3 regions of the Streptomyces sp. NPDC006552 genome follow, and region 3 is predicted to be linked to each of the others. Evidence: riboswitches for the same ligand, from Rfam matches in the RefSeq annotation. Region 3 holds a riboswitch; each other region holds the start of a gene.

The links. Region 3 has a riboswitch for cyclic di-AMP ahead of ABZY33_RS09705 (transglycosylase family protein). Riboswitches for the same ligand answer to the same signal wherever they lie in the genome.
Positions count from the first base shown of each region.
Region 1: linked by a shared signal. The riboswitch ahead of ABZY33_RS05745 (C40 family peptidase) and the one ahead of ABZY33_RS09705 (transglycosylase family protein) in region 3 are both predicted to bind cyclic di-AMP.
Region 2: linked by a shared signal. The riboswitch ahead of ABZY33_RS10100 (M23 family metallopeptidase) and the one ahead of ABZY33_RS09705 (transglycosylase family protein) in region 3 are both predicted to bind cyclic di-AMP.

Region 1 covers NZ_JBEXOS010000006.1:75,401-79,890, forward strand. The annotation lists gene ABZY33_RS05735 (ATP-dependent Clp protease proteolytic subunit) at 1-438, shown strand, start outside; gene ABZY33_RS05740 (hypothetical protein) at 446-754, shown strand; cyclic di-AMP (ydaO/yuaA leader) riboswitch at 1,150-1,281, shown strand; gene ABZY33_RS05745 (C40 family peptidase) at 1,285-1,758, shown strand; gene ABZY33_RS05750 (ATP-binding protein) at 1,830-2,288, opposite strand; gene ABZY33_RS05755 (helix-turn-helix transcriptional regulator) at 2,575-3,426, shown strand; gene ABZY33_RS05760 (DUF397 domain-containing protein) at 3,486-3,719, shown strand; gene ABZY33_RS05765 (8-amino-7-oxononanoate synthase) at 3,703-4,490, opposite strand, start outside.
Region 2 covers NZ_JBEXOS010000012.1:27,383-31,872, forward strand. The annotation lists gene ABZY33_RS10085 (GNAT family N-acetyltransferase) at 1-1,317, opposite strand, end outside; gene ABZY33_RS10090 (HPr family phosphocarrier protein) at 1,497-1,778, shown strand; gene ABZY33_RS10095 (GntR family transcriptional regulator) at 1,989-2,675, opposite strand; gene ABZY33_RS10100 (M23 family metallopeptidase) at 2,897-3,685, opposite strand; cyclic di-AMP (ydaO/yuaA leader) riboswitch at 3,698-3,869, opposite strand; gene ABZY33_RS10105 (pitrilysin family protein) at 4,107-4,490, opposite strand, start outside.
Region 3 covers NZ_JBEXOS010000011.1:94,544-99,033, forward strand. The annotation lists gene ABZY33_RS09695 (transposase) at 1-1,342, shown strand, start outside; gene ABZY33_RS09700 (transglycosylase family protein) at 1,504-2,562, shown strand; cyclic di-AMP (ydaO/yuaA leader) riboswitch at 2,744-2,889, shown strand; gene ABZY33_RS09705 (transglycosylase family protein) at 2,894-3,601, shown strand; gene eno (phosphopyruvate hydratase) at 3,863-4,490, shown strand, end outside.

The DNA.
Region 1 (4,490 bases), on a different contig from region 3:
TCGCTCTACCTGAACTCCCCCGGCGGCTCGTTCAGCGCGATGACGGCGGTCTACGACACGATGCGGTATGTCAGTTGCGACGTGGAGACGGTGTGCCTGGGACAGGCCGCGTCCGTCGCGGCGGTGCTGCTCGCCGCCGGGACGCCGGGCAAGCGGATGGTGCTGCCGGGAGCGCGGGTGGTGCTCGACCAGCCCGCCCTGCCCGAGCCGGCCCACGGGCAACCCAGCGATCTGGAGATCCAGGCGCGCGAAATGGCGCGCACGCGCGAGCAGTTGGAGGAGTTGCTCGCACGCCATTCCGGGCGGGCGAAGGAACAGGTCGGCCGCGACATCGAGCGGGACACGGTGCTGGACGCGCGGCAGGCCGTGGCGTACGGCCTTGTGGACCAGGTCGTGCACAGCCGCAAGGCCGGGCTCGGCGCACCGGGTGTGCGGTGACGTCCTGATGTATCCGCCCGAACTGCCGCCGCTGCCCGCGCTGACCCGGGCCGAGTGCGCGTTCCTGGACAGCTACCTGGAGGTGGTCGATCTGCTCGCGCGCATCAATCCGGCGCGCGGTGACGACACCTATCGCGGGCTGCGGGCCGCGCAGGCGCTCGTCGCCCGGGCAGCGGCGCTGCGGGACGCGCTGGAACTGATGCACCGGCGCGGCGAGAGCGAGGTGCACGCGGCCACTCTGACACGCGCCTTGCGGGTCCTTGACGGTGAGAAACGGACACGGAGAGTCGCATTGCCGCCAGAAGTGGCCAGTTGACGCCATGGTTCGGTCGGACCGTCCGCGATCACGCCGCCATGGGCCACATGGTGTACCACCAAACGGCGTAGACATGCGCCCGGCGGCACGGCGGCCGGAGTTGCGCCCCAGGGGTACGCGGAGACCGGAATCAGCTGTTCCGCCGCTGGTGCGGGCAGGGTCGGGCGGCGCGGGCCCGGCCCGGACGGAGCAACGCCCACCCGAACGGGTCAAGCGTGACGAGCCTCACTTACCGCCGGTTCAACTCGGTTTCCGGCCCGAATGTGCGTGAAGATCCCTCCGACGACAAGCCCCCGCCGCCGCGGCGGGGCGGTCCGTGCGGACGCCGAGTCCTGCCGCCGTGCGGATGCCAGGTCGACAGATGTGCATCGGCAGGAGTGGAGGACCCAGGCACGACGGGCCGCCGGCCCACCTCGACGGAGGTGGCGTCCGAGGGGCCCTTGGGGTGAAGCCGCACCGCGCGGCCGGGCATCTTCGCCTGCCCGAACCCGACAGGTCACCCTTCACAGGCGGTTGACGAAGGGTTGCGCATGACTGCGCTCAATCGTGTTCCCGCCCTGCTGAGCCGGGCGGGGACCGCCTCGGCCCTGACGCTCGCCGTCGCCGGCGCCGGGCTCGTGGTCCCCGGCACCGCGTCCGAGGCGTCGGCGGCCACGGTCTCGACCAAGGCACTGAAGGTCGCGGCCTCCAAGAAGGGGGCGCCCTACAAGTGGGGCGCGACGGGCCCGCACCGGTTCGACTGCTCGGGGCTGACGCTCTACTCGTTCAAAAGGGCGGGCAAGAAGCTGCCGCGCACCGCCGCGCAGCAGTACAACAAGACCCGCCATGTCGCCGCGTCCCACCGCACGACCGGGGATTTGGTCTTCTTCCACTCGGGCCGGAGCGTCTACCACGTCGGCATCTACGCCGGGAAGGGACGGATCTGGCACTCCCCCAAGACCGGGGCCGTGGTGCGGCTGGAGAAGATCTGGACGCGGAGCGTCTGGTACGGGCGGGTGCGCTGACGCCGCCGTACGGAGCGCTCCCCCGGGGACGGGCCACGGCCGTCCCCGCGCGACATCGCGCGCCGCCGGCGTCACCAGGCCGCGCGCGGACCCGTGCGGCGGCCGTCCGGACGGGCGGTCCAGGGCAGGGAGATCCATACGGTCTTGCCGCCCTCGGGGGTCGGCGACACCGAGAGCCGTCCGCCGCACTCCGCGGTGAGGCAGCGGATGATCACCATGCCGCGTCCGTTGTCCTGCTGGACGGCCGCGGGCAGCCGCTTGGGATAGCGCGGGTGGCTGTCGGTGACGCCGATGCGCAGCCGCTCGTCGCGCTCCAGCTCCAGGTCGACGGTGAAGGTGGGGGACAGGCCCAGGGTGTGCTGCACGGCGTTGGTCGCCAGCTCCGAGACGATCAGGCGCACGCTGTCGGCCGTGTCGGTGTCGCCGGGCAGTCCCCACTCCGCGAGCACCCGGCTCACGTACCTGCGGGCCGCGGGGACCGAGGCGGGATCGCTCGGCAGCGTGAGGGATGCTTCCTGGTGGTCTGCCATGGCGACGTCGTCCCTTTCCCACCGGGGCCGCACCTGCGACGCTGGCGGTTCGCTGGCGTGCGGTCTCCGACTTCTGCTTCGCGCCAGCGTGCCACCCCGATGTCCCTCCGTGGTGCCGATCCCCCAAGATATGCATATATCTGTCGCTCGAAGCGGTGAACTCTGCGCCGGTGAACCGTATTTGGGCGGGCGCGCGCCGGTTCCTCTACCGTCTGCCCAGAGGCGGTGCCGCACGGCCCGGGAAAAGGGTCCGGCGGTGCGGCCCGAGGAGTACTGAGGAGTCGGCATGAGGTACGGTCCCGCGGTCCGCCGTCGCAAACTCGGCGCGGAGTTGCGCGCACTGCGTATCCAGGCCGGCCTGACCAGTGGTGAGGCGGCCCGCCGGGTGGGCTGGCACCAGTCGAAGGTGAGCCGGATCGAGACAGGACGCAGTGGCGTGAAGGCGTCGGATGTCCTGCGGCTGCTCGACGCGTTCGAGACAGCGAGCCCGCGGCAGCGGGAGCTGATAGTGGCGCTCGCGGGCGCGGAGGACGCGGGCGGCCACAACTGGTGGCACGCCTATCGCGGCCTGCTGCCGCCGTCCTACCGCGACTTCATCAGCCTGGAGTCCCAGGCGTGCCGCATCCGGACGCTGGAGACGAGTGTGGTGCCGGGGCTGTTGCAGACGCCCGAGTACGCGCGCGCGGTGACGCGTTCGGTGCTGGCCGGGACGCCGGAACCGCACATCGAGGCGCTGGTGGAGGTGCGGCTGGCGCGCCAGGAGGTCCTGCGGGCGCGGCCGCCGCTGGAGCTGAGCGCGGTGCTCGACGAGGGGGTGCTGCGGCGCGAGGTGGGCGGCCCCGGCGTCCTGCGGCGACAGATGGCACATCTGGCCGAGGTGGCGCGGCTGCCCCATGTCCGAATTCAGGTGCTCCCTTTCTCTGCGGGCGGCCACATCGGCCTCACCGGGCCTTTCGTTGTTTTCTCATTTCCGAACACTTCTGATCTGGACGTGGTTGTTCTCGACCATTTGACGAGTAGCCTCTACCTCGAACGGAAAGAAGACCTCATGGCGTACACCGAAGCCTTCGATGCTCTTCTCCTCCGTTCTCTGTCACCCGAGGACTCGCTGGAATTCATCGCAGAGATCGCCGGATGACCGAGCGGACGAGGACGCCGACGCCTCGCCCCCGGCCCGGCACGGCGTAAGGGGGCACCATGAATGCACTGCCTCGGTACGTTCCCACCGTTCCCGCAAGCTCGTCGCTGGGCGGCGCCCGGTGGCGGCGCAGCAGCCACAGCACCGGCGCGAACAACTGCGTCGAGACCGCCCCGCTGACCTCGGGGCCCGCGTCCGGGCTGTGGGGCGTGCGCGACTCCAAGAACATCGCGGGGCCCGCCCTGCTGTTCACCCCGGCCGCCTGGGAGGGGTTCGTCAACTCCCTTCGGTGAACGCACCGTCGGGCGCCACGCGGCTGATCACCCCTACGGCCTCGCCGAGTTGTGCGTCGGTGAGGTCGGCGCGGGCGGTCAGCCGCAGCCGCGAGATCCCGTCGGGCACGGAGGGCGGGCGGAAGCACCCCACCGCGAGGCCGGCCGCACGGCACCGCGCGGCCCAGCGCACCGCCTCCTCGGGCGAGGGCGCGCGCACGGAGACGACCGCCGCGTCCGGTCGCACGGCGGTCAGACCCGCCGCGCCCAGCAGCCGGTGGAGGGTCGAGGCGACCTCGCGGGCCCGGTCGGCGCGGTGTGGTTCGCGGCGCAGCAGCCGCAGGGCGGCCAGCGCGGCACCGGCCGCCGTCGGCGCGAGACCGGTGTCGAAGATGAACGCGCGTGCCGTGTTGACGAGATGGTCGATGACGTGGGCCGGTCCGAGGACCGCACCGCCCTGGCTGCCGAAGGACTTGGAGAGCGTGACGGTGGCGACGGTGTCGGGCGCGCCGGACAGTCCGGCGGCGTAGGGGGCGCCGCGGCCGCCGGAGCCCAGCACGCCGAGTCCGTGGGCGTCGTCGACGAGCAGTCCGGCGGCGGACGCGCGGCAGACGGCGGCCAGTTGCTCCAGCGGCGCACGGTCGCCGTCGACGGAGAAGACGGTGTCCGAGACGACGACGGCCGGGCCGTCGTGCGTGGCCAGGGCCTTGCGGACGGCGGCGGGGTCGGCGTGCGGCACGACCTCGGTGGCGCCGCGGGCGAGGCGGCAGCCGTCGATGAGGGAGGCGTGGT
Region 2 (4,490 bases), on a different contig from region 3:
GAACTTACGCGGGTTGCCGATGGATTCGAGGTACATGAGGGCGACGTCCGTGTCCGGGTCGTCGTACCAGTACTGCAGGACGTCGTTGCCGGAGACGTCGGCGCGGTTGCCCGCGGAGACGAACGTGGAGATGCCTGTGGCGCCGGTGACTCCCCCGCCCCTGCGGTGCAGGCGGGCCAGGAGGGCGATGCCGATGGCCCCGGACTGGGCGAACAGGCCGATGCGGCCGGGGCGGGGCATCTCGGGGGCGAGAGAGGCGTTCAGGCGGACGTCCGCGGCCGTGTTGACGACCCCGAAGGCGTTCGGCCCGATGATGCGCATCCCGTAGGTACGGGCCTGCCGGATCAGTTCCCGCTGGCGCTCGCGGCCTTCGGCGCCGCTCTCGGCGTACCCGGCGGAGACGACGATCAGCCCTTGTACGCCGCGTGCGCCGCACTCGGCGACCACGTCGGGGACGTCGGGCGCGGGGACGGCCACGACGGCCAGGTCGACCTGGTCGGCCGGATCGATGTCGCGCACGCAGCGGTGCGCCGGCACCCCGTCGACCTCGGCCAGGTCCTCAGGGAAAGCGCGATTGACCGCATACAGGCGGCCGGTGTACCCCGCGTCCTTCAGGTTCTCCAGAATGCTACGGCCCACGCCGCCCGGCGCCCGCCCCACGCCGATCACGGCGACGGAGCCGGGCGCGAGCAGCCGCTGCACCGACCGGGCCTCGGCGCGCTGCTCACGGGCGCGCTGCACCGCGACGGAGGCCTCGGTGGGCTCCAGGCCGAACTCCAGGCGGACCACGCCGTCCTCGAAGCTGCGCCGCTGCGTGTACCCGGCGTCCGTGAACACCTTGATCATTTTGGTGTTGGCGGGGAGCACCTCGGCGGCGAACCGGCGGATGCCGCGCTCGCGGGCGACGGCGGCGATGTGCTCCAGCAGGGCGGACGCCACTCCGCGCCCTTGGTGGGCGTCCTGGACGAGGAAGGCGACCTCGGCCTCGTCGGCGGGGGCGGAGGCGGGCCGGCCCTGGGCATCGATGCGGTCGTAGCGCACGGTCGCGATGAACTCACCGCCCACGGTGGCGGCGAGGCCGACCCGGTCGACATGGTCGTGATGGGTGAAGCGGTGCACGTCCTTGGCGGACAGCCGGGGGTAGGGCGCGAAGAAGCGGTAGTACTTCGACTCGTCCGACACCTGCTCGTAGAAGCTGGTCAACCGCTCGGCGTCCGCGCCGGTGATCGGCCTGATCCGCGCGGTGCCGCCGTCGCGCAGCACCACGTCGGCCTCCCAGTGGGCGGGGTAGGCGTGCCGGTCCGACGGGGTCTCCATGCGGCAAGAGTAGAGCCGGGCACCGACACTCGTACGGGTCGCGGCCCGCGCGCGTGGGAGGCAGGCTATGGAAGGCCGCGGGGCGGTGCGTCCACGGGACCCGGGTCCACGTCGATCGCCGGGCCACGGTATGTGAGAATGGTCTAGACAACCTTGAGTCACTCGAAGGGCAGCATCACATGGCTGAGCGCCGCGTCAACGTCGGCTGGGCCGAGGGCCTCCACGCCCGCCCCGCCTCCATCTTCGTCCGCGCGGCCACGGCGGCCGGCGTCCCCGTGACGATCGCCAAGGCCGACGGCAACCTCGTCAACGCGGCCTCGATGCTTGCGGTCCTGGGCCTGGGCGCCCAGGGCGGCGAGGAGATCGTCCTGGCCTCCGACGCCGAGGGTGCGGACGCCGCGCTCGACCGTCTGGCGAAGCTGGTCTCCGAGGGCCTCGACGAGCTCCCCGAGACCGTCTGATCCCTCGCTCCGCCGGGCCGCGCGTTTCCCCTCGGGGCGCGCGGCTTCGTCGTTTCCACAGCCGCCCGGTTCCTCGCGGAACGCGCCCCGGGAATCGGAACCGGAATTCAGGTATTCCTGAGCCCGCCGACTATTCAGTAGTGACAGGCGCCGCGAAAATACCCTGCACTTCTTCCGAAAAAATGCACCTCTATGTATACGGCCTTCCTGTTAATGGGGAAGGCCTGCCGTGTTGACGGGAGGTTGCGAAGTCCTCACACGGTCGGCGGCGCGGGGAACGCGCAACCGGTGGACGGCGACCACGCGCTCGGCGTGCCGCGCGGTCAGGGCACGGGCGCGCTCGGCGTCACCGCGGGCCACCGCGTCCACGATGGCACCGTGCTCGGCCCAGGACTCGACCGGCCGGGCCGGGTTCTCCACGCCGTACATCCAGGCGATCTTGTGCCGGAGCTGCGTGAGCAGCGCGATCAGGCCGGGGCTGCCAGAGGCTCCCGTGAGGGTCTCGTGGAACCAGCCGCCCAGGGCGCGCAGATCCTCGTTCTGGCCGCGCCTGGCACGCTCCTGGCCCAGCCTGACCAGGCCGCGCAGGACCTTGAGATGGGCTTCGGTGCGGCGCTGCGCGGCGCGCGCGGCGCTCAGGGGTTCGAGCAGCATCCGCACCTCCAGGAGGTCGGCGGCCTCCTGCCCGGTGGGTTCGGCCACGCACGCGCCCGCGTGCCGCCGGGTCACGACGAAACCCTCGGCCTCCAGGGTGCGCAGCGCCTCGCGCACCGGTACGCGCGAGACTCCGTAGCGCCGCGCGAGCACTTCCTCGGTGAGTCTGCTGCCACGCTCATGGACACCCGCGACGATGTCGTCGCGGATCGCCGTGCATACCGAGTGTGCGGGAATGCGCATGACCCGACCTCCGCCTTCATCCCCGCGAAACGCGGTCGATCGACGCTTGCACGGGCGCGCAGATCACCTTTAGGTCACGCCCGATCCGGTGACTCTATTCCACCGCCGTGGCATTTCCGATGCCGGACCGGAATCCATGGATATTTTCTGGCCAGAAATGCTCGCTGCACGCGAAAGCCCCGGCTCGACGAGCCGGGGCTTTCCCTGTGGGCGATGGGACGTCAGACGTTCACACCGTGCGAGCGCAGATACGCGACGGGGTCCATGTCCGAGCCGTACTCGGGGGTCGTGCGGGCCTCGAAGTGCAGGTGCGGGCCCGTGGCGTTGCCGGTCGCGCCGGAGAGGCCTATCTGCTGGCCGGGGGTGACGGCCTGGCCGACGGAGACGCCGAGGGACGACAGGTGCCCGTACTGGGTGTACGTGCCGTCGTTCATCTTGATCACGATGTTGTTGCCGTACGCGCCGCCCCAGCCGGCCTCGACCACGGTGCCGGCGCCGACGGCGTGCACGGACGTACCGCTCGCCGCGTGGAAGTCGATGCCGGTGTGGCTTCCGGAGGACCACAGGCCGCTGCTCGCCTGGTAGCCGGTGGAGACATAGGAGCCGGCGATCGGCGCCACGAAGCTGTTGAGGCGCTTGCGCTCGGCCTCGCGCGCGGCCCGCTCCTTGGCCGCGCGCTCCTTGGCGGCCTTCGCCTCGGCCTCGCGCTTGGCCTCCTCGGCCCGCTTCTTGGCCTCAGCCTCGGCCTTCGCCTTGGCGGCGGCCGCGTCGGCGGCCTTCTTCTGGGCGGCGGCCTGCGCGTCGATCTGGTCGGCCAGGGAGTCACCGATGGAGAGGGCCTGGGTCAGGCCGTTCTGCTCGGGGGCCGCGGTGTCGGCGGCGAGTGCGGGGGCCGCGAGGCCCGCCACCACACCGGTCGTGGTGAGCGCCGCGACGCTCGCGACCTGCGCGGTGGTACGCGTGAGGCGACTGGGACGACGGTGCTTCCCGGTGGCACGGGTGAACGCCATGAAGTGGCTGGTCCTTTCCTTCCCTCTCGCCTACCGGGTTAGCTGACGGGTTCGGAGCAGGAAGGTCTCCTACGGGCGCCCGGCCCGGCCTGCACGGCCGGGAAGAGTGCCCGATTCACCCCAGGGACTGCGTGGGTCCCCGGCTCCCCTGGCTCGCGCCTGGGGGACTCGGCGATGACTGTCCGGTGTCGCGGGCGCGACGCGTGTCTGGCGGACAGCCGGACCGACGCTAAGCGGGACATCTTTTAATCAACAAACGGATCCCGGCTTTTGTAGCGCATGCCACAGAGCAGACAGGCAACCTCCGCCCCAATCCGGGCATAAGCGGCACCTGTGCCTTCACGGGCGAACGTGAGCGACACCACGAAGCCCCGGTGGCCGTGGTGGCCGCCGGGGCTTCGGAGGACGTACGGGGCCGCGGTCACCCCCGGACGACGCTCACCTCACCGATGCCGAGGGCCTTGACGGGCTCCTCGATCTGCGCGGCGTCGCCCACGAGGACCGTCACCAGACGGTCCGCCGGGAAGGCGCTCACGACCGCTGCGGTGGCCTCCACGGTGCCTGTCTCGGCGAGCCGGCGGTACAGCCGGGCCTGGAAGTCGTCCGGCAGGTGCTGCTCGACCTGGTCGGCCAGCGTGCCCGCGACGGCGGCGGCGGTCTCGTACTTGAGCGGGGCCACGCCCACCAGGTTCTGCACGGCGGTGTCCCGCTCGGCGTCGGTGAGACCCCCCTCGGCAAGGGTGCGCAGCACCTGCCACAGGTCCGCGAGCGCGGGTCCGGTGTTCGGGGTGTCCACGGAGCCGCT
Region 3 (4,490 bases):
CGACGAGGGGCTGACCGTTGCGGCGACGGCCCGGGCATTGAACGACCGTGCGCTCTTCGCCCGCAGCGGCCGACCATGGAGCGCGGCCAATCTCCACCGTCGGCTCACGTCGTCCTCCCTGCTCGACGGCGAGGTCGTCTTCCGGAACCCGGTAGGCGCCGGAAAAGGCGGAGCGAAGGTGGGGCCGGACGGGACGCCGCTGTACGGAGCCAGCGTCACCATCGTGGTGCCCCGCATCATCACGGAGGAGCGGGCCGCAGCTCTCGTCCGTGCCCTGGCGGCGAACGGCCACGCGGCGCACGCCGAGGCCGGTGACTACCCCCTCACCGGACGGATCCAAGGAGCATGTGGCCACCACTATGTGGGCGCTTATCGCGCTTATCCGAAGTCGAACGGCACCAGGTACTACCGCTGTTCCGGCGGCAACAACGGAAAGGGCGCGAGCACCGGGTGCGATGACCCGTACCTGGCTGCCGCAGGTATCGAAGCTGCGGTCCGGGAGGAGGTCGCGCAGACTCTGGCGGATGCTGGACTGATCGCAGCGATCGAGAAGCGCAAACCGCGGCTCCTTCCCGGGAGCGAAGCGCGACAGCGTGAGCGCGTGGCGGGCTTCGAGCGCACTCTCCATGAGAGGGAAGCGGCGATCGCCCGGGCGGCGAAGGATCTGTCCCGTGTCGAGGGGCTCGCCCAGGACGTGAGGGATGCGGTACTGCGCCAACTCGACGAAGACGTTCTGCGTGCGACTCGGATGCTGGCCACGGCGCGTGAGGTGCTGGCCGAGTACGAGGCCGCCGCGACCGCGGCGCGGACCGACCGGGAAGCGCTGGCGCTCGCGGCGGGCGGCGGTGCCATGTCGCTCGCGCAGTTGCAGCGGGTGTTCGAGTTGCTTGAGGTGAGGGCCAGGCCGCTTGAGCGGGTGCGGCAGCGGACCGGTGTCGGGTGCAAGGTGACGGACTGGCACCTTCAGACAGGCGTGCTCGTGCCCGATGACGTGACGGAGGCGCGATGGGAGGTGGTCGAGGAGGCGATGGCGGCCTTCTTCCCGAGGCGCCAGTTCGTCCGCGGGTCCGTTGATATCCGGACGCAGCTGAACGGCATTCTCCACCGGCTGCGCACGGGGTGCCTGTGGGACGAACTCCCTGCGCGATACGGCCCGCACGGGCAGATCAAGGACCGGCAGAACTCCTGGTTCAAGAGGGGGTTCTGGCCACCGCTCATGGACGTGCTGAACGCGAGAGGCGGTGGGTCAGAAGCCCGGCGAGAGGAGTCGGTCCCGGCACTGGAGGTCGTATACGAGATCAAGTCCGCTGGATGCAACCGTCCGAAAGACCTCCATGACTGACGCCCTGTCAGGATTGTGATGTTCACGTGATCTGCGCTGCATCGACTTGTGACAAGCGTTCGAGTCCCGCTACGTTCACCAGTCATCGCGACACAGGCACAACCGGCACCACTTCCGCCACTCATGTCGCGTGCCGCATCAGTCTCGCGAAAGGCAACCGCATGCTCTCCGGGAACGGTCGACACCGTCGCCCCCGTCAGGCCCCTGCTCTCGTCGTCGCCGCCGGGGTCACCGGCAGCGCCATCGCGATCCCGCTGCTCGCGGCGACCAGCGCGAGCGCCGCCTCCACCACCACCTGGGACAAGCTCGCCGAGTGCGAGTCCGGCGGCCAGTGGAGCCTGGACGCGGGCAACGGCTACTACGGCGGGTTCCAGTTCTCCCAGGAGATGTGGGAGCGCTACGGCGGGCTCGACTTCGCCCCGCGCGCCGACGACGCCAGCCGTTCGCAGCAGATCGCCGTCGCCGAGAAGGCGCTCGCCGCCAAGGGGCCGAGCGCCTGGCCGAGTTGTTCGGTCGTCGCGGGCCTCACGCAGGGTGACGACACGGCTGATGTCGACCCGGGAGTCAGCGCCTCCCCGCAGCCGTCCGGTACGTCCGGTTCGGCGGACTCCGGTGACCCCGCCGGCTCCTCGGACACCGCGGGAGAGAAGAATCACGCGGAACGCGGCGCCGGCACGTCGGGCGTTTCCGCCACCCCGGACGCCTCGGACGCGGCCGGAGGCACCGCCTCCGACGCCCCGTCGGCCGACGCCTCCGACGGCACGGCCGGTGACGCGGCTGGTGACGGAGCGAGCGACGAGCCGGATTCCACCGCGACGGGCCGGGCGGCGGACGGCACGGAAGACAAGGCGGACAAGACAGACAAGGCGGACAAGGGTGACGGGTCGGGGCAGTCCGGCTCCACGGGCTCCGGCTCTGCGGACTCCGAGCCCTCCGCGGACGCCGACGAGGCCGGCCGCCACCGCGGCGACCGCGCCTCGGACGACGCCTCCGCCTCCCGTCAGGGTGACGGGCGTCACGCCTCGCGCGAGGAGCAGCGCGCCGACGGGACGTACACGGTCCGCTCCGGCGACAACTTGTGGGACATCGCGGAGGCTCACGACGTGCGGGGCGGGTCGGATGCGCTCTACGACCTGAACAAGAAGACGGTCGGTTCCGACCCCGACCTCATCCTTCCTGGTCAGAGTCTGGATCTTGGTCTCGAAACGGTGGAAAAGTAGCGGGAGTTCAGGGGTGGTTGAGGCTCGTATGTCCAGTTATGCGTGAGTGAGACATGAGTCTCAAAGACCCTGATCGTCTTTGAAATCGGGCGGATCGACTGCTTACGGTCGTGACCGCTCGCCACAGCGGGCCCCGACGGACGTCACGCCGAATCCTGCCGACGTCCGTACGGGAACAGTCGACGCGTCAGCGCCGTAGGCAGGAGCGGGGGACCCAAGGTAAGTGCCGGGCAACCGGCTTGGGGTCAAGCCGCGCACAGGATGCGCGCCGGACACTCACTGGTCCGAACCCGACAGCTCACCTCGTAGGCGTCGGTGAGGGGATCTCTTCATGCTGTTCTCCAGCAAGGGCAAGCACCGTCGCCCGTCCAAGGCCGTCCGTGTCGCCACGCTCGCCGGTGTCACCGGTGCCGCCGTCGCCGTTCCGCTGATGGGTGCCACCGGCGCCTCCGCCGCCTCCACCTCCGAGTGGGACCAGGTCGCGGCCTGCGAGTCCGGCGGCAACTGGTCGATCAACACGGGCAACGGCTACTACGGCGGCCTGCAGTTCTCGTCCTCGACCTGGGCCGCGTACGGCGGCACCTCCTACGCCTCCTCCGCCGACCAGGCGTCCAAGGCGCAGCAGATATCCGTCGCCGAGAAGGTGCTGGCCGCGCAGGGCAAGGGTGCCTGGCCGAGCTGTGGCGTGGGCCTGTCCGGCGCCGACACCAGCAACTCCGCTCCGGCCGAGTCGTCGCAGCAGTCGCAGCCGCAGCAGCAGGAGCGCTCCGACTCCTCCACGACGACCCGCTCGCAGCAGCGTGAGCAGCCGCAGCAGCAGGCGCAGCCGCAGCAGCAGACGCCGAAGAAGACCGTCACCACCCCGACCGGCAAGAAGGTCGAGAAGGGTGACGGCGAGTACAAGGTGAAGACCGGCGACACGCTCAGCAAGATCGCCGAGGCGCACGGGACCAGCTGGCAGAAGGTGTTCAAGCTCAACAAGGACATCATCAGCGACGCCAACCTGATCTACCCGGACCAGCAGCTGCACCTCAAGTAGGAGAACCCCGCGCAGGGGCGGGCACCGGCGTCGGCGGACGCCGGACCCCACCGCGCCGCCCCTGATGGGCCGCTCTCGCCGGCGACCCCCGTCCTGGTCTCCGGGACGGGGGTCGCCGTCTTTGTTCCGTTTGGAAACATTTCGCTGTCGGCGTTGTCCACGAGACGGTCGGTCGGCTGGCCGATGCCCCGGAGCCGGTTACGCTCAGGGGTGCGGGCCAGCCGCCCGCACTGTTGTGTCACATCCCAGAAGGAGATGCTCGTGCCGTCCATCGACGTCGTCGTAGCCCGGGAAATCCTGGACTCCCGAGGCAACCCCACGGTCGAGGTCGAGGTCGGCCTCGACGACGGCAGCACGGGTCGTGCTGCTGTTCCGTCCGGTGCCTCCACCGGTGCCTTCGAGGCCATCGAACTCCGTGACGGTGACCCCAACCGTTACCAGGGCAAGGGCGTCGAGAAGGCCGTCCTCGCCGTCATCGAGCAGATCGGCCCGGAGCTCGTCGGCTACGACGCCACCGAGCAGCGCCTGATCGACCAGGCGATGTTCGACCTGGACGCGACCGACAACAAGGGCTCGCTCGGCGCCAACGCGATCCTGGGCGTCTCCCTGGCCGTCGCACACGCCGCGTCCGAGGCCAGCGACCTGCCGCTCTTCCGCTACCTCGGCGGTCCGAACGCGCACCTGCTGCCCGTCCCGATGATGAACATCCTGAACGGCGGGTCGCACGCCGACTCGAACGTCGACATCCAGGAGTTCATGATCGCCCCGATCGGCGCGGAGTCCTTCTCCGAGGCGCTGCGCTGGGGCACCGAGGTCTACCACACCCTCAAGAAGGTGCTGAAGACCAAGGGTCTGTCCACCGGCCTCGGCGACGAGGGCGGCTTCGCCC